Regions from separate parts of the Streptococcus sp. Marseille-P7376 genome, predicted to be linked through region 2. Evidence: predicted binding sites of a transcription regulator. Region 2 holds the regulator's gene; the other holds the start of a gene.

Region 1 (11,495 bases), on a different contig from region 2:
TACTACGATCGGTGTCTGCGCCCGCTATATCCATTCCCACCAAACTCTCTATGCCATGGACGATTTCCTGCAAGCCCAAGCCTTCCTGCAAGCGCTGGTCAAAAAGCTGGATCGCTCAACCGTGGACACAATTACCAAGTATTAAAGATTGATCACCCATTCGGGTGATTTTTCTATAAACTGAAGATCATCTTTGCAAGTTTTCTACCTTCAAAACCCAAAAATCTCTCATCTTTTGTTATAATTTTTAGCGGAGGTAAAAACAAACATGGAAAAAATTGCTTTTGATTCTGAGAAATACTTAAACCTGCAGCGCGACCATATCTTGGAGCGCATTAATCAATTTGAGGGCAAATTGTACATGGAATTCGGTGGTAAAATGCTGGAAGACTTCCATGCTGCCCGCGTCCTGCCAGGCTATGAGCCGGACAATAAAATCAGGCTGCTCAAAGAGCTCAAGGACCAAGTGGAGATTGTCATTGCTATCAATGCCAATAATATTGAGCACTCGAAAGCCCGTGGTGACTTGGGCATTTCCTATGATCAGGAAGTTCTGCGCCTCATTGATACCTTTAATGAGCTGGATATTTATGTAGGCTCAGTGGTCATCACCCAGTATGCCGGCCAGCCAGCAGCCGACCTCTTCCGCAGTCAGCTAGAAAGGAACGGAGTTGACTCCTACATCCACTACCCAATCAAAGGCTACCCGACTGATATAGACCATATCATCTCGCCTGAGGGTATGGGCAAGAATGACTATATCAAGACCAGTCGTAATCTAGTCGTAGTGACCGCACCTGGTCCTGGTTCTGGTAAATTGGCTACTTGCTTGTCCAACATGTACCACGACCAAATCAATGGCATCAAGTCAGGCTATGCCAAGTTTGAAACCTTCCCAGTTTGGAATCTGCCCCTGCATCATCCAGTCAACTTAGCATACGAAGCTGCTACAGCCGACCTCGACGACGTCAACATGATTGACCCTTTCCACCTGCAAACTTATGGCAAGACCACCGTCAACTACAACCGTGATATTGAGATTTTCCCAGTCCTCAAGCGCATGCTAGAGCGCATTCTAGGCAAATCTCCTTACGCTTCTCCAACCGACATGGGCGTCAATATGCTCGGCTTTGCCATTGTAGACAATGACGCTGCTATCGAGGCTTCCCAGCAGGAAATCATCCGCCGCTACTACCAGACTATTCTGGACTTCAAGGCGGAGCGGGTCTCTGAATCTGCTATCAAGAAAATCCAACTCTTGATGAATGACCTCAGCATTCGACCCGAAGACCGCAAGGTGACCGTTGCTGCGCGGGCCAAGGCTGAAAGCACTGGCGACCCCGCTCTGGCTTTAGAATTGCCAAACGGTGAAATCGTAACCGGTAAGACCTCTGAGCTCTTTGGCCCTACAGCTGCTGTCTTGATTAATGCCATTAAGAAATTAGCCAACATTGCCAAAGAAACCAAGCTGATTGAACCCGAGTATGTCAAGCCAATCCAAGGTCTGAAAATCAATCATCTAGGTAGCCGCAATCCTCGCCTCCACTCCAACGAAATCTTGATGGCTCTGGCTATCACAGCCATGGAAAATCAAGATGCCGCACACGCTATGCAGCAGTTGGGCAACCTCAAGGGCAGCGAAGCTCATTCGACCGTGATGCTGACGGATGAAGACAAGAATGTCCTGCGCAAACTGGGCATCCATATCACCATGGATCCAGTTTATCAGTATGACCGTCTCTATAGAAAATAAGAATAGGTACTCGCCAAACAGGTGCCCCGCACAAGAATCATCAATCCTATGAAAACCAGCGCCTCAAAACGCTGGTTTTTTTACTGCATTTAACTGGTAATCACTCCATTTATATGTTAAGTGCTTCTATGCTTTTAGTGACGAAAGCACCTCCTAAAGCATTGCGGTCTATCATCTGAAAACAAAAGCAGTCTACATAATCGGAGAAAAAACAAAAACTACAGAATGATTGTCAAATCTTGATCTCTTTCAAGTTTTACATTCTTCTGTAGTTTTATGTATACTATTTTAAAAAATTATTTTTATAGATTACATCATGCCGCCCATCATGCTTGGATCCATAGCTGGTGCTGCTGGCGCAGGTTCTGGTTTATTGGCCACAACAGCTTCCGTTGTCAAAATCAAGCTAGCAACTGAAGCGGCATTTTGCAGGGCTGAGCGCGTCACCTTAACTGGGTCAATAATCCCAGCTTCAATCATGTTGACCCATTCGCCAGTCGCTGCATTAAAGCCTGTACCTGCTTCAGAGTTTTTCAGGCGGTCAATGACGATTGAGCCTTCGAATCCTGCATTCAGAGCGATTTGACGGACAGGTTCTTCCAAAGCGCGGAGGACGATGTTACGGCCAGTCGCTTCATCACCTGTTAATTCAAGGGCAGCTACTGCACCCAATACGCTGACAAAGGCTGTACCACCACCGGAGACGATTCCTTCTTCCACTGCGGCACGGGTTGCATTAAGGGCATCTTCAATGCGGAGTTTCATTTCTTTGAGTTCGGTTTCGGTTGCAGCTCCGACCTTAATCACCGCAACACCACCGGACAATTTAGCCAGACGTTCTTGCAGTTTTTCCTTATCAAATTCAGAAGTTGTGCTTTCGATTTGTGATTTGATAACCACCACACGATTGGCAATGGCTTCAGGATTGCCAGATCCTTCCACAATCACGGTGCTGTCCTTGTCAACAGTGACTTTGGAAGCTTGTCCAAGTGCTTCAATGGTCGCATCTTTGAGCTCCAGACCAAGGTCTTCTGTAATCACTGTACCGCCTGTCAAGATGGCAATGTCTTCTAGCATAGCCTTGCGACGGTCACCGAAGCCTGGTGCTTTAACAGCCACTACATTGAAGGTACCACGAATCTTGTTAAGAACCAATGTTGGCAAAGCTTCACCATCCACATCATCTGCAATAATCAAGAGCGGACGGTTGGTTTTCAAAATACTTTCCAACAATGGCAGAATTTCTTGAATGTTAGAAATTTTCTTGTCTGTAATCAAGATATAAGGGTTGTCCAGATCAGCCACCATTTTTTCACTATCCGTCACCATGTATTGAGACAGGTAGCCACGGTCAAACTGCATTCCTTCTACAACATCCAGCTCTGTTTCCATACCTTTGGACTCTTCGATGGTGATAACGCCATCGTTGCCAACTTTTTCCATAGCTTCAGAGATGTACTCGCCGACTTTCTCGCTACGAGAAGAAACGGCAGCAACCTGAGCAATCGCTTCTTTGTTAGAAACCGGAATCGCCGTTTCTTTCAGAGCGCTGACAGCAGTCGCAACTGCTGCTTCAATCCCGCGGCGGATACCAATTGGGTTGGCACCAGCAGTTACGTTTTTGATGCCTTCGCGAACAATAGCTTGGGTAAGAACAGTAGCAGTCGTTGTTCCGTCTCCAGCAATATCATTGGTTTTTGAAGCCACTTCTGATACCAACTTAGCACCCATATTTTCAAAATGGTCTTCCAATTCGATTTCTTTGGCAATAGTCACACCGTCATTGGTGATGAGGGGGGAACCAAAAGATTTTTCCAAAACAACATTGCGACCTTTAGGACCCAAGGTTACCTTGACAGTATCTGCTAAAATATCCACACCACGAACCATTGCACTGCGTGCATCTGATGAAAATTTAATATCTTTTGCCATTTTTAAACCTCTTTCTTAGATTTTTACTCCACAATTGCAAGAATGCTTGCTTCTCCAACAACCAAGAATTTCTCATCCTGATCTTTGACTTCAATGCCAGCATGGCTTTCAACTAAAACCTTATCACCTGGCTTGACACTCGGTGCAATCAGCTCTCCGTTTAGCGTACGGATGCCTTGGCCGACTGCGATGACTTTCGCTTCTTTTGTCGCGTCCTGCCCTGCACCAGCAATGACAAAGCCACCAACTTTCTGTTCTTTTTCTTCTACTTTTAAGACCACACGGTCACCTAACGGTTTTAACATGGTTTTCCTCCAAAGATTGAATTTTAGCACTCTATATATATGAGTGCTAATCTATAGTTAATATTGTATCACTTGGTCAGAAATAGTCAAGAAAAAAACTTTGCCAAATGACAAAGTTTTTGGGGGGGAAAGTTAAATTGAAACCTTATTGAGCTAACCTCAGCTTCTCTTCAAAATCATCAATGACCTTTTGTAAATTCAGTCTACCCTTGTAGATGCCATAGCCAAAAACTAGCATGGCAAGGATTCCCAAAATAGCCAAGACGACTCCTACGATGAAAAGAAGCAGATTGGTTCGATGAAAGAGATAGATCAGGACAAAACCGATACTGGCAATGGTAAAGAAGAGACTAAACCAGCGTCCGAGATTTTCAATCATATGCTTTTGGTATCGAATTTCTGTTTCATAGCCTTGAATCAATTCCTGTTCTGTCATGATGTTTCCTCTTTTTTCTCTTAATATTGAAGGCCTGGGTTAAAGAAGCCAGCCAGTACACCAAGGAAGGCAATAACAACAAGAATGAGCATCACTTTGATTGGAGAAAGGTTCTTCTTGGCCATGAGCCACCAGCAAAATACGATAAAGACAGCTGTCAAGAGGCCTGGATAAACACCGTCCAATTTATCTTGCAGGACAAGGTAAGGCTCTTTTTCACCCGGATTGGTCAATTGAAAGGCAGTTTTGATTGGTACCCAAGTTGCTGCAACAGCACCGATAACCATACCACCAACAATCCCAACAGATTTACGGATAGCTTGACCTTGTTCTCCTACTAGAAATTCAACGGCCTTATCTCCCAGTTCATAACCTTTAAAGTAAGCAAAACGCATACCGAAATAAGCCAGCAGGTTCCAAACTAGGATATAGAAGATGGCACCGATCGGTGAGCCTCCATTTGAAAGCCCCATTGAGATCCCCAAAATAACTGGAATCAGGGTCCCAACGACCAGAGAGTCACCGATACCGGCAACCGGCCCCATCAACCCAGCCCGAAGTCCGTTGATGGTTTCGTCATTTACCGCTTCTGCACCATTGGCACGCGCTTCTTCCAGACCAGCTGTGATCCCAACGACCAGAGTACCCAGCTGAGGTTCTGTGTTGAAGAAGGCTGTATAAGTGTGCATAGAGCGTGCTTGCTCTTCTTTCGTATCGTACAATTCTTCCACGATTGGCAGCATAGAGGTCAAGTAGCCAAAAGTCTGCATGTGCTCTTGAGAGAAGCAGGTCAAGTGACCATAGTACCAGTGGTGGAATGATTTGGTCAGTGTTTTTTTAGATATTTTTTTAGTTGCCATCTTAGATATCCTCCTCGTCATCATCGTCAAAATCACCTACTGCCACAGCACTGGCTTTGGCATTTTTCGCCATCTGTACTTCATAGAAGAGCAGAGCAAAGATCAGTGATACAACTGCACTAGACACAAGGTTGAGTCCAAGTGAGGCAGCCAAGGTAAAGCCAACGAAGAATGGGACAAAGTCTGTCACCTTTTCAACGATTTGTTTCAAGAGAATCGCAATACCGACACATGGAAGGAGAGAACCTACTGTAAAGAGGGTTTTCATTGGCAGACCATCCATTGGGAGGGCATCTTTCAAAGCTGTAACGGCATCAGCACCGTAACGGCAAAGAATCAGAGTTGGCAAGAAAGAGAAGAGGAAGTGGGAAACCCATGGCAGATACCAGTCAACTGCATACAATTTTTTATATTCTCCCTGTTCGACTGCTTTCCAGCCCATGTGTTGCCATACCAAGTTCATTGTCGCTGTTCCGTAGAAGAGAACCGTTCCTAGTGTACCAACCAGCACACCCATTGATTTCGCAAAGTCAGCAGCCTGCTGCGCATCTGAAATCCCTTGTGACTTGATCGCAACCATTGCCAAAGGAATACCAATATAAGAAACTGCACGGACATCAGCCGAAACAGTACCGCCAGGCGTTACCAGCGCGATATACACCAACTGCATGGCCACCCCACAAACGATCCCTAGACTAACATCTCCTAAAATCAAACCACAGACGAGCCCTCCGACAAGCGGACGTCCAAGTGTATAGTTACCAATACTTGAGCCACCCATACCCGGCATAGAAGACAAACTAGCAAAGATACCGAGGATTGCGGCTTGCAACCAAGAAATTGTCATAATCTTTCTCCTTTAAGTAAGATTGAGCAGTCGCAGGCACATAGTTCAAACTCCCTCAAACAGACCTTGTTGCCTAGCAAGGCTATAGAAAGCCAAAAACTTTGTCCTGCTTAGTCTCTGCTCCTGTTTAAAAACCAAATTTAGATTTAAAATCGCTCCAGTAACCGATGGAAACGTCTGGAAGCAGCTGGAATTTTACCTTGTAGCCTGCTTTTTCAATCGCTTCAATCGCTTCAGCTTCTTCTTGTGTGATGGATTGATTGTTGCCCAGCTTGACAGCTCCCGGACGGTCATTGGCTGGTCCGACGATGATTTCTTTAACATTGCCTGGCACATAGCCTTGGTCCACCAAGATTTCTTTCATATCAATCGGATTTTTGGTAATCAAGAAATATCGGCTGTCAGATTCAGTTACCTTACCAGATTTTTCTTTGAAGGCTTCCTTAGTCCAAACGAAAGTTTTCTTGTCAGAAGCCCCTTTGTAGGCTTGGATCAAAACTTTGTTGCTTGCCGCTGCATCATTGACTGCAATCAGCCCATCGCAAGGATATTCCTTAGCCCAACGAGTGACAGTTTGACCGTGGATCATGCGGTCGTCAATCCGTACAAATGTTACTACCATTTTGAATCTCCTATCTAATTTAGTAAATGAATAACCCTTTTAAATGTCGTCGTCTTCTTCATCATCGTCTGATGAGACTTCAAACTCCTGCAAGGCTGCCGTCGCTTCTGAAAGAATCGTCTGAGCAAGGTCTTTACCTTCCAGCATATCCTTCATCACAAGCCCAGTGAGCCCCATCGTCAGATTCAGCCCTCCAAGAATGACTGCCGAATCCAATTTGCCTAATTCCGCTAGGACACTAGCCGCTGTTGTCAGAGGACTTCCTCCTACAATATCGGCTAAAACTAAGACAGAATCATCTGCTTCTAAACCTGCCAAGGCTTGACGGAAATCAAGAGCAAAATCATCGACTGATTTTCCCTCTTTCAGACCCACGGCGATGATTTGGTCCGTTTTATCCCCAGCAAACATCTTCAAGGAGCTCTGTACGCCTTCAGCTAGCCCCCCATGACTGACCAGTACAAGATATTTCATGTTTCTTGCCTCCTTATTTTCTTGATTCTATTGTACAAAAAACGAAACCGCTTTCCCATTGTCAAATGTCACTTTGAAAAGATGACAAATGTTAGTTTAGATATGACAAATGTCATATTGGTCTAGGCGACTTAGAAAATAGGTTCTTTATATTTATTAACGGATTACAAGCGAGCACAGGTTAGGCTGAAATCAAAGCTAACCTGCTATAAATAAAAAAAGCAGAAAACTATCTGCTTTCAATTTCTTTTTGAATACTTGGAAGGGCACTGTCAATTTCTTGATTTCCTAAGGCTTCCTTAATCAAATAATCAATCCTTTCCAAGGTCTGGCGATCAACTTCTTGTCCGATATCCATGATGGAGCGCTCCATCATGTGATCCAACCTCTCAGAAGTCAGAGAATCCAAGCCGAAGTCATCCGCCTGCAAGATTTCTCTGGTCTGCTGGCTTTTCACCACAGATGGTAAGACCGATGTCCCTTGCGATTTTTCAAATAATTCCTGCTGGCTTTTTTCATTTTGCGACAGGAGCAACATGAACTCCCAAGCCAGTTTTTCCTGCTTGGTGTTGGAAGACATAGCAAAGAGAGAAGTCTTTACTTGAGTGCCATAAACTTCTGGACTAGCTGTCGGCATGGAAATACAGGTCCAAGAAAAGCTAGAATATTTGGCAACATGGTAAGGGTAAGGTTTGTAGGTTCGATACTGGGCCAGACTCATAGGATAAAAGGCCACCTTCCCCTCGTCAAAATCATTAGAAGTGACTTGATAATGCTGATTGAGAGTCTCTAGTTTACTCATAAAGGACAGAGCCTGGTGCATTTCAGCACTGTCTACATTGATGCCAGATTTAGCCGTGAGATGGCCACCGTAAGCGACCAGAGCCTGCTGCCAGGTATAATCCGTAATGCCGTATTGATCCACTACACCATCTCCATTGGTATCCTTGGTCACTTTCTTGCAAATCTCATAGAAATCCGCCAACGTCCAGCCTGACTCCGGAATGTTGATCCCTTCTTTTTCTAGCAAGTCTTTATTGACGCACATCATGATAGGATTGCTCTCGACTGGAAGAGCATAGCTGACTCTCTGGTATTGCCCAGCCTCATAAGCCACCGGATAAAATACCTCTTTCTGCTCATCCGCTATCAGGGAGTCTAGTGTTTTAAGCGCTCCAGTTGAGGCCAACATAGAGAAATCATTTTCTGGCACCATAAAGAGATCCGGCTGCTCTCCCTCAAGAATCTTCTCTGCTAGCCAATCACCGTAGTCTTTCTTAGGGATACCACTTTCATAAACCACTTTCACATGAGGGTGATTTTTCTCAAATTCTTCTATCAAATCGTCCAGCACTCTATTTTCCCTACTGTTGGGTACATCCCAGCTAGAGCCGGCATAAACACCGATGCGCAGGATTTTTTCCTGACTAGACGACCAGAGAGCAAAGCTTAAAATACCAGAAACAATAATCAAAACAAGAACAATCAAATACCTGAATCGCCACTTCATTTGTCATTTCCCTTGCTAAAATCCCGCTGGGTCACTCCTGTCTGAACCGCCCAAATAGCCAACTGAGTTCGATCACGCAAATTCAGTTTAGACAGAATCCCTGATAGGTAGTTGCGTACTGTTCCTTCCGACAGATAAAGCTTGGCCGCGATCTCCTTATTAGAAATCCCAAAGCCTATCTGCTGGATAATCTTCCACTCCGTCCGGCTCATGTCCTCTACATTTTCCTCCGACACTGTGATAGCAAAGTTGGACTGGGCCATCTGCGAAAAGATTTTGAAGACCTTGGTGGCGATATTAGGATTGATCATGGCCCCGCCACGATAGACCGTCTGAATGGCTTCGTGGAGTTCTTCTGTCGAAACTCCTTTGAGAATATAGCCAGACGCGCCGTATTTTAAGGCAGAGAAAATAAATTCATCGTCGTCAAAGGTTGTCAGGATGATAATCTTAACATCCGGATACTGCTCCTTGACAGCCTTGGTACAGAGCACACCATCCATGACTGGCATGCGGATATCCATCAAAATCACATCCGGACGAAGCCGCTGAAGTTTCTCCAACACTTCTTTTCCATCACTGGCTGTTCCCACCACTTCGATATCTGTATGAGCGGACAGGATGATTTGCAGAGACTCACGAATCAAGGCCTGATCATCTGCAATTAAAACTTTAATCATTCCAACCTCCTATTTTGGGGATTTCAATGTAGGTATAAAAACCTTCACGATTTTCAAAATGAACCTTCCCACCAATAATAGCCAACCGTTCCTGCATTTGTTTCAAACCATAGCCATAGTGTAATTCATCAAAACCCACACCATCATCTCGAATAATCATAATATAATTTTCTTTTTCTAACAACTCAATCCAAATAGTCCTAGCATGGCCATGACGCACCGAATTCGTAATTGACTCTTGAATGATGCGAAAAACAATATCTTCTTTGGCAATGTCTAAATCAATAGTATCCCATTCATAGAGAAAATGAATATCCAAATTGGAAATTGCCTCATACTCTCGGATAATCTTTAGCAAAGCCTCTTTCAGACTATTATTCTCCAGAGTTCCCGGCCGCATTTTATTGAGCGATCCGCGAACATCTCGAATCCCGTCACGAACAACGACTGAAACATTGTTGAGCTGCTCCTTGGCCCGCTCGGTGTCAATGTCCACTAGGACTTTGATGGCATCAATTCCCGCTGAGATGCCCGTCAGGGCATGCCCCAGTGTATCATGAATCTCACGGGCAATTCGTTTTCTTTCTCGGTCTTCAGCAATTTTTTCTGACAAGGCTAGATAGCTGTTCAACTCCCGATTGGCCTGAGAAGCCATGTGGAGCTCCTCCTCAATCCGATGCCGCTCTGTAATTGCCGACATAATATAAAAGAGCAAGGAAATCATAAAGACGACAATATTGAGGGAGAAAAGAAAGTTCTTGCCAAAAAGCAGCAGCAAGCGAGTAGATTCTGGATAGAAACGGATATAGGTATCCAACGAGGGCAGTTTGACAAAGAGTGACAGCAGGTCATAGTTAGACAACAGCAACATACTGAAACTCAAAATAATAAAGGAAAACCAGTATTTTTTGTCCTTGGAGGCATTGAACTCTTTGGAACCATAGAAAATATCTGCAAAGACGAGAAGAATCAGCCCATTGTAAGACGAATGCAGGGCAGTAAAGATGACCAGCATCAGCAAAATTTCAATCATAGTCACCTTATCGTAAACAGATAGCTGATTGGGATGCTTTTCCCGATAGTACATCACCAGCAGCAGGCAGGCATAAAAGATAATAGAAATCAGGAAAGTGAAACTGGGCGATCCTGGAATGGCATCCAAACGCTCCAAAAGCGAGTGACTAAAGCCTTTTGTTACGACATAATTGGTTGCAAAGAGGTAAATCGAAGCATTATAGACAATGGCTATAAAATTGATGACCATTAGAGCTATTTTACTGTAAAAAATGCTTTTTTTTGCTTTCATCACTGCCACCCTGTAATTGGATACTCACCAATATTGTCCTTGTTAATCAAGCGGACTGGTATCAGATACTGGCTGTCACAGGATTTCTTTTCCCGCATCAGCTCAATCACTTCTGCCACCTTTCGTCCCATCTGAATAGGCGACTGGGCCACCGTTCCTTGAATATCATTCGTATTGGCCAAAAAATTCTTAATATCTGGGGAACCGTCAACTCCATAAATATAAATTTTTTCTGCCACTCCTTGTTCCTTGATTGCAGCCAAAGCACCGATTGCAGCGCGGTCATTGAGAGCCATAACGACATTAAATTCTAACCCATTATCCAAGGCACTTTTGACCTGAGGCATGCTTTCTTCGGTCTGCCCCAAAGTTTCCAGCTGAGAAACAATCCGATAGGTTGGATGCCCTTTGATGGTATCCAGAAACCCCTGTACGCGATCCATAGCTGAGATGGCATTCCGGTGTTCCAGCAAAAGAATATCAGCCTCGGAAAGCCGACTCATCATATCTTTAGCAATCAAAACTCCCGCTTGATAGTTATCCGATACGATGGTCGTGTCAACGGCTACTTGCTTATTCATCGGCGCATCTACCACGATAATGCGAATGCCAGCTTTTTTAGCTTCATTCAAAGCCCTGATAATATCTGGGCTGTCGCTCTTTACTGGATTGATAACAATAACATCAACCTTTTCTTTGATAAAATAAGCAATTTGCTGGCTTTGCTTCCCCTCATCCAACTCCGAATCACGAACATAGAGCCGACTCCC
Region 2 (11,495 bases):
CGCTTCTCATCAAGAAAGCCTTGGATAACCATGAGGAGCTGATGGGAATCTGTGTGCCCGATGCAGCTAGCGCTTTTAGCAAGAAGCAGCTCAGTCATTTTTACCAAGAAATGAAGGAATTTGGCTGCAGTCGTTTGGCCAGTCTCAAGGTTGAAGATGGCCAGTTGGTTGGTGATTTGGCTAGCACCTTTGAAGCTGAAAGTCAGGAGTTGCTGGCACGTTTTGAGGCCAAAGATGGAGATCTTATCCTGCTAGTCATGGCCAAGAAGCGTCGAGCTCAGGAAGCTTTGGGACATCTGCGCATAGAAGTCGCAAAAGCTTTGGATTTGATTGACCCAAGCCAGCTTCATTTCCTTTGGGTTGTGGATTGGCCGCTGTTGGAGTGGAATGAAGACCAAAACCGCTATCAAGCCATGCACCATCCTTTCACACAGGGGATTTTTGAAGATGGACAAGAGCCAGATCAATTCCGCAGCCACGCTTACGACATCGTCTTAAACGGCTATGAGATTGGCGGAGGGAGTCTGCGGATTCATGATCGGAAGGCTCAGGAAGCGATGTTTGAACTGCTGGGCATGAGTAAGGAAGACTATGAGCGGGACTTTGGTTTCTTCCTAGAAGCCTTAGAGTACGGCTTCCCACCGCACGGCGGTTTGGCTCTGGGCTTAGATCGCTTGGTTATGATTTTGGCTGGGGAAGAAAATATCCGCCAAGTCATCGCTTTTCCAAAAAATGGTACTGGCTTTGATCCTATGCTGGAAAGCCCAAGTTTGGTGGACCAAAGACAGCTCAAAGAACTGCATTTGGAATTGAAGAATTAGCCTGAAATATGGTAAAATGAAATGATGCGAATTCCTGAAGAATAGCAGGAAGAAGCTGAAGAAAGGAGCTAGCGGATGGCAAATAAATGAGCGTCCCTGGCTTGTCAAAGTAAAGGTGAGCTGAAGCTCTGGAAATAAAAAAATCATCTCAAATTCTTATTTTCAGTCGCTAAAGCTCACATATCTTATGAAAGGAATCAGAGATGAAGATTACTCAAGAAGAAGTAAGTCACGTTGCTAAGCTGTCAAAACTGGCTTTTTCACCAGAAGAAACTGCTGAGTTTGCGACGACCTTAACCAAGATTGTTGACATGGTCGAATTGCTCAATGAAGTGGACACGGAGGGTGTACCTTTCACTTCTAATGTGGCAGCCAATATCAATTATATGCGAGAAGATGTGGCTCAGCCTGGCTGGAATCGGGAAGAGCTTTTCCAAAATGTACCTGAAAAAGAGCGGGGCTACATCAAAGTGCCTGCCATCCTAGATGACGGAGGAGATGCCTAATGACTTTTAATCACAAGACCCTTGAAGAGTTGCATGATTTGCTGGTCAAGAAAGAAATTTCTGCAGTAGAGTTAACTCAGGCGACTTTGGCAGACATCAAAGAACGTGAAGCTGCCGTGGACAGTTTCATCACTATCAGCGAAGAAGAAGCTTTGGCACAGGCTGCGGCTCTGGATGCCAAGGGCATTGATGCTGACAATCTCATGAGCGGGATTCCGCTGGCAGTCAAGGACAATATCTCAACCAAGGGGATTTTGACAACAGCTGCATCTAAAATGCTCTATAACTACAAGCCAATTTTCGATGCGACTAGCGTGGAGAAGCTCTATGGTAAGGATATGATTATCGTCGGGAAGACTAACATGGACGAGTTTGCCATGGGTGGTTCCAGCGAAAACTCTTACTTTAAGACGACTAAGAATGCTTGGGATAGCAGCAAGGTTCCCGGTGGATCATCTGGTGGTTCAGCGACAGCAGTGGCCTCTGGTCAGGTTCGTCTGTCACTGGGTTCAGATACGGGTGGTTCCATTCGTCAACCTGCTTCCTTTAACGGTGTAGTCGGCCTCAAGCCAACCTACGGACGGGTTTCCCGTTTTGGTCTCATTGCTTTTGGTTCTTCTTTAGACCAGATTGGACCGTTCTCTCAGACAGTTAAGGAAAATGCTCAGCTTCTGAATGTTATTGCTGGCAATGACCCTAAAGATTCTACATCATCACAAGAGGCAGTGCCAGACTTTACCAGCAAGATTGGCCAAGACATCAAGGGCATGAAGATTGCCCTGCCTAAGGAATACATGGGTGAGGGAATTGACAGCAAGGTCAAGGAAACGATTCTGGCAGCAGCGAAGCACTTGGAAAGTCTAGGAGCTATCGTTGAAGAAGTCAGCCTGCCCCACAGCAAGTACGGCGTGGCTGTTTACTATATCATTGCTTCCTCTGAGGCCAGCTCTAACCTGCAACGTTTTGACGGTATTCGCTATGGCTACCGCGCAGAAGGTATTGAAAATCTGGAAGATGTTTATGTCAAATCCCGCAGTGAAGGCTTTGGTGAAGAGGTCAAACGCCGGATTATGCTGGGAACGTTCAGCTTGTCATCCGGCTACTACGACGCTTACTTCAAGAAAGCTGGTCAGGTTCGGACCTTGATCATGCAGGATTTTGCTAAAGTTTTTGAAAAATACGATTTAATCTTAGGCCCAACTGCACCAACGGTAGCTTATGACTTGGGCAGTCAAAACCAAGACCCAGTGGCTATGTATCTGGCTGACCTTTTGACCATTCCGGTCAATCTGGCTGGCCTGCCGGGCATTTCAATCCCAGCTGGCTTTGCAGATGGTCTTCCTGTCGGCTTGCAGCTGATTGGGAATCACTTCGATGAGGCGACCATCTATCAGGCAGCCGCAGCATTTGAAGCGACGACTGACTACCACAAACAGCAGCCACTTATCTTTGGAGGTGAAAAATAATGAACTTTGAAACAGTTATCGGACTGGAAGTCCATGTTGAATTGAAGACCAATTCAAAAATTTTCTCACCAGCACCAGCTCACTTTGGTGAAGATCCAAATGCCAACACCAATATCATTGACTGGTCCTTCCCAGGTGTACTGCCTGTTATGAACAAGGGTGTTATTGACTATGGTATCAAGGCTGCTCTGGCTTTGAACATGGACATTCACCAGAAGATGCACTTTGACCGCAAGAACTACTTCTATCCAGACAATCCAAAAGCTTATCAAATTTCTCAGTTTGATGAGCCAATTGGCTACAATGGCTGGATTGAGATTGAGCTAGAAGACGGTACGACCAAGAAAATCCGTATCGAGCGGGCCCACTTGGAAGAAGATGCTGGAAAGAATACCCACGGCAGCGATGGCTACTCTTATGTGGACCTCAACCGCCAAGGGGTGCCGCTGATTGAGATTGTCTCTGAAGCGGATATGCGCAGTCCGGAAGAAGCTTATGCTTACCTGACAGCTCTCAAGGAAATCATCCAGTACACGGGTATTTCTGATGTCAAGATGGAAGAGGGCTCCATGCGGGTAGATGCTAATATTTCCATCCGTCCTTACGGTCAGGAAGAGTTTGGTACCAAGACTGAGCTGAAAAACCTTAACTCCTTCAACTTTGTCCGTAAGGGTCTGGCATTTGAGGAAAAACGCCAAGCAGAAATCCTACGCAGCGGTGGTCAAATCAGACAGGAAACCCGTCGTTATGATGAAGCGACTGGCGAAACCCTGCTCATGCGGGTTAAGGAAGGTTCAGCGGACTACCGTTACTTCCCAGAGCCTGATCTGCCTATCTTTGAGATTGAAGATGCTTGGATTGAGCAAGTACGCAGCAGCCTGCCAGCCTTTCCAAAAGAACGCCGTGCTAAGTATGTGGGCGACTACGGCTTGTCTGACTACGATGCCAAGCAGCTGACAGCGACGAAGGCTGTGTCAGACTTCTTTGAAGCAGCTGTTGCGGCAGGAGGCGATGCTAAATCTGTCTCTAACTGGCTCCAAGGGGAAGTGGCGCAATACCTCAATGCAGAAGGAAAGACCATCACTGAGATTGAGCTGACGCCTGAGAATCTGACTGAGATGATTGCTCTGATTGCAGACGGAACGATCTCCTCTAAGATTGCTAAGAAGGTCTTTGTCCATCTAGCTAAAAATGGTGGCTCTGCCAAAGAATATGTACAAAAAGCAGGCCTAATCCAAATTTCAGATCCTGCTCAACTTCTTCCTATTATCCAGCAAGTCTTTGCGGATAATGAAAAAGCCATCAATGACTATAAGGGCGGCAACAAGAATGCGGCTAAGTCCCTGATCGGTCAGCTCATGAAGGCCACCAAGGGACAAGCTAACCCACAAGTAGCACAAAAACTGCTCAATGAAGAGTTGGAGAAATTATAGAAATAAATGAAAACCAGTCGTAAGGCTGGTTTTTTCTGAAGAGGAAGGTTGGGTTTTGATTTTATCTTATGGGGGAAAGGTTGTTTTCTTCATTCAAATGATAAAATTGTTTTAAAAGTTTATTGTTAGGGAGTATTTTACCTATGTATTAAAGTATAGATAGGAGAAGTAAGAATAAATGGAATAATGAGGTAAAAAAACTAAGGAACATCCCGTTTCGGCAGAAAAATTTCTTTATGGTATAATGGTACTATCATTACGAGGAGGTGGGCTATGACTAAAACCGGCAATGTATTTACCCGATACTTCCAGCAGTTTGATTGGTCCGGTATTTTAGATGAAATATTCTCGAAGTTAGTTTCTTTAGTATTTTTAATTTTACTTTTTTATATTGCAAAGAAATCACTTCATCTTTTGGTAGCTAAGATTATTGCGCCATCTTTGAAATTATCTCGGCAGGATGAGGCTCGACAAAAGACTATTACGCGCCTGATTGAGAATCTGCTGAATTATGCGCTTTATTTTCTTTTGTTTTATTGGATTTTATCGATTTTGGGTATGCCAGTCTCGAGTCTTTTAGCTGGGGCAGGAATTGCCGGCGTAGCGATTGGGATGGGGGCCCAGGGCTTTCTGTCTGATCTGGTCAATGGCTTCTTTATTCTACTAGAGCGACAGTTGGATGTGGGGGACAATGTCCGCCTGACCAATGGTGCCATCAAGATTGCCGGAACAGTCGTCAGCGTGGGGATTCGGACCACGCAGGTTCGCGATGCGGACGGGACGCTTCACTTTGTGCCCAACCGAAATATCACCGTTGTCAGCAATCTTTCTCGTGGTGATATGCGGGTTCTAATTGATATTCCCATCTATGCAGAGACTGATTTAGACGAGATTTACCGGATTATTGCGGATGTGAATGCGGAAGCTGTTCCAGAGCATCCAGAAATTCTGAAGGAGCCTGATATTTTAGGACCGCAGATGGCTGCGAGTGGCCAGTTTAATTTTCGGGTCAGCCTAGTGGTGGAAGGCGGCATGCAGACCAGTATCTACCACATTTTTTACAGACTTTATCATGAGGCACTGTTAAAAGAAGGAGTGGCTCTGCCGACATTGGCTCCAGTTACAGGAAGTGGTTCAAAAGGTTAGGAGAGAAGAGTGATGAACGAAAATGAAAAACAAGAGATTATAGTGGATGGAAAGGGTTTGATTTACCAGTTAAAGAAGCCGCTTCATAAACAGGCCTTATTCTGGACGACCTTAATATTGGGAATTGTGCTTTTCCTTATGACCATATTTTGTGCGGTCTTGTTCCTTATAACGCTAGGGCTAACTGTTGAAAACGAAGAATTACGAGTAAAACAAAGCCATGATTATAGCTACTCGGCTGAATATAAGTCTTATCGATTGGGAGAGGCGGTTGAATTTCCTGAAGGGCTCAAGATTACAGTAAACTCTGTCCGCTTGGACAAGGATCGCACTTTGGGTGATGAGTCAACAGGAAGTGCTGTTGTCGCCTCAGTGACGGTAGAAAACACGTCTAGCCGACAAATCCTGCTTAGTCCGTATTCATTTAGCTTATATGATCGGGATGATGAGGTTTATATTTTAGATGGCTCCACTTTTGATAACACACAAATCGGCACCAATCTAACCGCAGGAAAAACCATCACATTTGATTTAATATTTGACGGAGAAGATGGCGATGCAGGTCCTTATTCACTCGTATATGAGAATGTGAAATGGTCAAAAGAAAAGTCAAGCAGTGTGAAATGATTTTAAGATAGTTTAATTAAGATGCATCGTGGCATTTCAGAATAGTCATGATGCTTTTTTATAAACATGACATCGCATGGCAAGTATTGTATAATAGGTAGAGAAGATGGAGTGACCATGCAGAATAATAGACTATTTCGGATATTGTACTACATTTTGGAGAGAGAAAAAGTGACTGCAACGGAGCTGGCCGAGAAATTCGAAGTTTCGGTCCGGACCATTTATCGGGATGTAGATTCTCTAAGCAGCGCGGGGATTCCGATTTACACCACGCAAGGAAAGGGTGGCGGTATAGAAATCGCAGAGGACTATGTCTTGCGGAAGTCCTTGCTGACAGCGGAGGAGAAAGAGCAAATCATGGCGGCTCTGCAAGGTCTGAATAGCACCAGTCAGCTTTACCAGAGTGACCTTCTCACAAAACTTTCAGCGCTTTTTCAAGTCAAAAATCCAAATTGGATTGAAGTTGATTTTAATCACTGGCAAAATGATAAAGTGTATGAAGAAACCTTTCATCAATTAAAAACTGCGATTCTAGGCAAGCACCTTGTTTCTTTTTCTTACTTTGCTAGTGATGAGCAGGAAACAAGTCGTCGTGTCAAGCCTGTGCGCTTGTTGTTTAAAAGTCAGAATTGGTATCTTTATGCTTTCTGCCTCTTGCGACAGGAATTCAGGTATTTTAAGTTATCTCGACTGAAAAATCTGGAGCGGCTGGAGGAAAGGTTTGAGGACAGCTTTGAAGATGTCGTCTTGGAAAAAGAACTGACCTATGAAAATACGATTGAGTTAGCAGTCAAGTTTGATCGCAAAGTAGCTTTCAGAGTTTATGACGAAATAAGTGGAGACATTCGGACAGATGCGGAAGGAAATCTGTACACAGAAATAGAAATTCCCGACGACCATCGTCTATATAGTTACATCCTTTCCTTTGGAGACGCTGTGGAGGTCTTAGAGCCGCCCGAAATCCGAGTGAAAATGAAAGAAATGATTCATAAGCTAGCAGAAAAATATAAAACTTGACATAGGGTGTCAGGTATCTTCTTGTATACTAATAGTAAGAAGAGAACAGGAGGCAGCAAGATGAAATATGAATGGAGAAAGAGTGAAAAAGCTCTTTATGGTGCCAAGCAAAAGCCAGAGCTGGTAGAGGTGCCGAGTCAACGGTTCATTTTGATTGAAGGAGAGGGAGATCCCAATGAAGCGGATTTCTCCGAGCGGGTATCTGCCCTTTATTCACTGGCCTATTCGATTAAAATGTTCTTTAAATCCATGATGAAAGATGAGGCGGAGGACGAGGTGACGGATTTTACGGTCCATCCTTTGGAAGGTATCTGGGAAAAAGCTACTGGGGAAGGCTTCGATAAAAGTCAGCTTCGCTATCAGCTCATGATTCAGCAGCCCACTGTCATCACTCAGGACATTTTTGCAGTGGCGCTTGAGAATGTCCGCAAGAAAAAGCCCAATCCCCTCTACGATGCCATCCGTTTACAGAGCTTTCCAGAAGAGCGGGCTATTCAGGTCTTACACATAGGAAGTTATGACAGTGAGCCTGCCTCTTTTGAGAAAATGGACGAGCTAGCAATCAGCTTGGGACTGGAGAGATGCGACCAAGTTCACAGAGAGATTTACTTAAGCAACCAAAATAGGACACCAGAAGAAAAGTTGAAAACTATCTTAAGGTATGCTGTCAGATAGGAGGAATGTAACATGCCGAGACCTGCAACAAAAAACGATTTGCTGGCTGCAGCTACAGAAAATCTCGAAAAACTCAATCTGCTTATTTCGAACATGACAGCGGACGAGTTGGCGAGGCCCTTTGATTTTTCAAAGGATGAGAAAAAGAAAGAAGCCCACTGGAAGCGCGATCGGAACCTGAGGGATATCTTAATCCATCTTTATGAGTGGCACCAACTGCTGCTAAACTGGGTAGAGGCCAATCAAAGAGGAGAAGAGAAGTCCTTCCTGCCTGCTCCCTACAATTGGAGAACCTATGGTGATATGAATGTCGCATTTTGGGAAAAGCACCAGCAGACCTCTCTTGAGGAGGCAAGTTCTTTGCTGGCTAGTTCACATAGAGCTGTCCTAGACCTAGCCGCAACCTTTACGAATGAAGAATTATTTTCTAAAGGAGTTTATAAATGGACGGGCGGAACGACCTTGGGCTCCTATTTTGTCAGCGCAACATCCAGTCACTATGATTGGGCTATGAAAAAGCTTAAAGCTCACCAAAAGAATTGTAAAAGGAATCCTGTCCAATAAAGTTTTCTAGGACTTGAGACTGATTTTTAGCACTCTTGCAAAAAGAGTGCTAATTTTTTGAGTTTTTGTCTTGACTTTCATTTTCAAGAGTGTATAATAGAATCATGGTTTAGCACTCGAGGCATTAGAGTGCTAAATATGAAAAATAAAATCTTGCCAGTGGCTGGAATTTTCTAAAGAGAGGTGAGGTTCTTGGTAACAGAGCGCCAAAATGAGATTTTAAATCTAATCATTGATATCTTTACCAAGACGCAGGAGCCTGTCGGCTCTAAAACCTTGCAAGAGTCTATCCAGTCCTCAAGTGCCACCATCCGTAATGACATGGCGGCCTTGGAAAAGGAAGGTCTGCTGGAAAAGGCCCACACATCGAGTGGCCGTAAGCCCAGTGTCGCTGGTTTCCAGTATTTCGTCCGGCATTCCTTGGCCTTTGATCAGCTGGCGGAAAATGAGCTCTACGAGGTCGTAAAGGCCTTCGACCAAGAGTTCTTCAAGCTGGAAGATATCCTGCAGCGGGCGGCGGATGTCTTAGCCGAGCTGAGTGCTTGCACGGTTGTAGCTCTGGATGTCGAGCCTAGTCGGCAGCGCCTGACAGCTTTTGACATCGTCGTGCTCAGCCAGCATGCAGCCTTAGCTGTCTTTACGCTGGATGAGTCTAATACCCTGACCAGTCAGTTCATGATTCCTAGGAATTTTCTCCAAGAAGACCTACTGCGCTTGAGGGATATGATCCAGGAGCGCTTTCTAGGACAAACGGTTTTGGATATCCACTACAAGATTCGGACGGAAATTCCGCAGATTATCCAGCGCTACTTTACCACGACGGACAATGTCCTCGATCTCTTTGAGCATATTTTTGCTCAGATGTTTGTGGAGAAAGTGGCCCTTGCTGGTAAGGTTCAGCTGTTGCGCTTTGCGGATCTTAAGACTTATCAGTTCTTTGATGACCGGCAGAAGGTCGCCTTCGAAATTCGTGATAGTTTGGCCGAGAATCAGATGCAAAATGTCCGAGTCGCTGATAGTCAAGAGGATAGTCTGGCTAATCTAACTTTGATTTCCAGCAAATTCCTGATTCCCTATCGGGGCTTTGGGATGTTAGCAGTGGTCGGTCCGGTCAATCTGGATTACCAGAAGGTAGTCAGTCAACTCAATGTTGTCAATCGAGTCCTAACTATGAAACTCACAGATTTCTATCGGTATTTGAGTAGCAATCATTATGAGGTGAGTTAAAAATGAAATTACATAAATTCCTAAAAAGGAGGCGAAAAATGTCTGAGGAAATAAAAAACGAAGAAGTAAAAGAAGAGGAAGTGGTAGAAACCGCTGAAGAAGTTGCAGAAACTGCTCCTGAAAAATCAGAATTAGAGCTAGCTAATGAGCGGGCAGAAGATTTTGAAAATAAATATCTCCGTGCTCATGCAGAAATGCAAAACATTCAGCGTCGAGCCAACGAAGAGCGTCAACTCTTGCAACGCTATCGTAGCCAAGATTTAGGGAAAGCTATCTTACCTTCTTTGGATAACTTAGAGCGTGCGCTTGCCGTTGAAGGCTTGACAGACGATGTCAAAAAAGGTCTAGAAATGGTACAAGAAAGCTTGATTCATGCCCTTAAAGAAGAAGGAATTGAAGAAATCGCAGCGGACGGAGCATTTGACCATAACTATCACATGGCCATCCAAACCGTTCCAGCAGATGACGAGCATCCAGCAGATACCATCGCACAAGTCTTCCAAAAAGGCTACAAACTCCATGACCGCATCCTAAGACCAGCAATGGTAGTAGTTTATAACTAGGAGGTAAGTCAGAAATCTGTGATTTCGTTGACGCACCCCCGCAAGGGTGATTAGGCTGGTCACGAGCGTTTGCGAAGTGAACTGCCAACCAGCTATTGCGTATAATTTCGACTTCTCGTGTCGTAACATAAAAAATAAGAACCTTGTCCGAAATGACAATAAACTATGAATGAATGATAAACAATGGTTCAGCTTTACCAATAGTGAGCGAAGCGAACCGAAGGCGATACTCTTCGCCGTGGCGCTATTTGCGCAAACTTTGAGACTTTAGGCTCAAAGTTTAGTCAAAGAGATTGACGAAGCCAAGCTCTGACGGCGTCGCCACTTAAGAAGAGTATCAAAAAGAAAAAAAGAAGATAAATTTTAAGGAGAAAAAACACATGTCTAAAATTATCGGTATTGACTTAGGTACAACAAACTCAGCAGTTGCAGTTCTTGAAGGAACTGAAAGCAAAATCATCGCAAATCCAGAAGGAAACCGCACAACTCCGTCTGTAGTGTCATTCAAAAATGGTGAAATCATCGTTGGTGATGCTGCAAAACGCCAAGCAGTGACAAACCCAGATACAGTGATCTCTATCAAATCTAAGATGGGTACTTCTGAAAAAGTTTCTGCAAACGGTAAAGAATACACTCCACAAGAAATCTCAGCTATGATCCTTCAATACTTGAAAGGTTATGCTGAAGAATACCTTGGTGAAAAAGTAAGCAAAGCGGTTATCACTGTGCCAGCTTACTTTAACGATGCACAACGTCAAGCGACCAAAGACGCTGGTAAAATCGCTGGTCTTGAAGTAGAACGGATTGTCAACGAACCAACAGCTGCAGCTCTTGCTTACGGTTTGGACAAGACTGAAAAAGAAGAAAAAATCTTGGTATTCGACCTTGGTGGTGGTACATTTGACGTCTCTATCCTTGAATTGGGTGATGGTGTCTTCGACGTATTAGCAACTGCAGGGGACAACAAACTCGGTGGTGACGACTTTGACCAAAAGATTATCGACCACTTGGTAGCAGAATTCAAGAAAGAAAATGGTATCGACTTGTCAGCTGACAAGATGGCTGTGCAACGTTTGAAAGATGCAGCTGAAAAAGCTAAGAAAGACCTTTCAGGTGTGACTTCAACACAAATCAGCTTGCCATTTATCACTGCGGGTGCTGCTGGACCTCTTCACTTGGAAATGACTTTGACTCGTGCGAAATTCGATGATTTGACTCGCGACCTTGTAGAGCGTACGAAGATTCCAGTTCGTCGTGCCCTTTCTGATGCAGGTTTGAGCTTGTCAGAAATCGACGAAGTGATTCTTGTTGGTGGTTCAACTCGTATCCCAGCCGTTGTAGAAGCAGTTAAGGCTGAAACTGGTAAAGAACCAAACAAATCAGTGAACCCTGATGAAGTAGTTGCTATGGGTGCTGCGATCCAAGGTGGTGTCATCACTGGTGATGTCAA

What was found. Region 2 encodes HrcA, which represses chaperone genes, less so after heat shock. Its sites were predicted from a motif close to TTAGCACTCNNNNNNNNNGAGTGCTAA; they were not measured.
Region 1: groES (co-chaperone GroES) is a predicted target of HrcA. The motif match lies at 4,014-4,040, and genes of this name have one in related genera.

What each region holds. Positions count from the first base shown of each region.
Region 1 is NZ_CABPTS010000028.1:6,665-18,159, forward strand. It holds gene pepA (glutamyl aminopeptidase) at 1-145, shown strand, start outside; gene FZ952_RS10495 (DUF1846 domain-containing protein) at 269-1,753, shown strand; gene groL (chaperonin GroEL) at 2,063-3,685, opposite strand; gene groES (co-chaperone GroES) at 3,709-3,990, opposite strand; gene FZ952_RS10510 (DUF202 domain-containing protein) at 4,136-4,426, opposite strand; gene FZ952_RS10515 (PTS system mannose/fructose/sorbose family transporter subunit IID) at 4,447-5,286, opposite strand; gene FZ952_RS10520 (PTS mannose/fructose/sorbose/N-acetylgalactosamine transporter subunit IIC) at 5,288-6,133, opposite strand; gene FZ952_RS10525 (PTS system mannose/fructose/N-acetylgalactosamine-transporter subunit IIB) at 6,261-6,755, opposite strand; gene FZ952_RS10530 (PTS sugar transporter subunit IIA) at 6,795-7,229, opposite strand; gene FZ952_RS10535 (ABC transporter substrate-binding protein) at 7,459-8,739, opposite strand; gene FZ952_RS10540 (response regulator transcription factor) at 8,736-9,419, opposite strand; gene FZ952_RS10545 (sensor histidine kinase) at 9,412-10,725, opposite strand; gene FZ952_RS10550 (substrate-binding domain-containing protein) at 10,725-11,495, opposite strand, start outside.
Region 2 is NZ_CABPTS010000021.1:3,809-15,303, reverse strand. It holds gene aspS (aspartate--tRNA ligase) at 1-821, shown strand, start outside; gene gatC (Asp-tRNA(Asn)/Glu-tRNA(Gln) amidotransferase subunit GatC) at 1,025-1,327, shown strand; gene gatA (Asp-tRNA(Asn)/Glu-tRNA(Gln) amidotransferase subunit GatA) at 1,327-2,793, shown strand; gene gatB (Asp-tRNA(Asn)/Glu-tRNA(Gln) amidotransferase subunit GatB) at 2,793-4,226, shown strand; gene FZ952_RS09400 (mechanosensitive ion channel family protein) at 4,500-5,372, shown strand; gene FZ952_RS09395 (DUF4352 domain-containing protein) at 5,385-5,999, shown strand; gene FZ952_RS09390 (helix-turn-helix transcriptional regulator) at 6,117-7,016, shown strand; gene FZ952_RS09385 (GyrI-like domain-containing protein) at 7,077-7,691, shown strand; gene FZ952_RS09380 (ClbS/DfsB family four-helix bundle protein) at 7,704-8,255, shown strand; gene hrcA (heat-inducible transcriptional repressor HrcA) at 8,448-9,482, shown strand; gene grpE (nucleotide exchange factor GrpE) at 9,521-10,045, shown strand; gene dnaK (molecular chaperone DnaK) at 10,426-11,495, shown strand, end outside.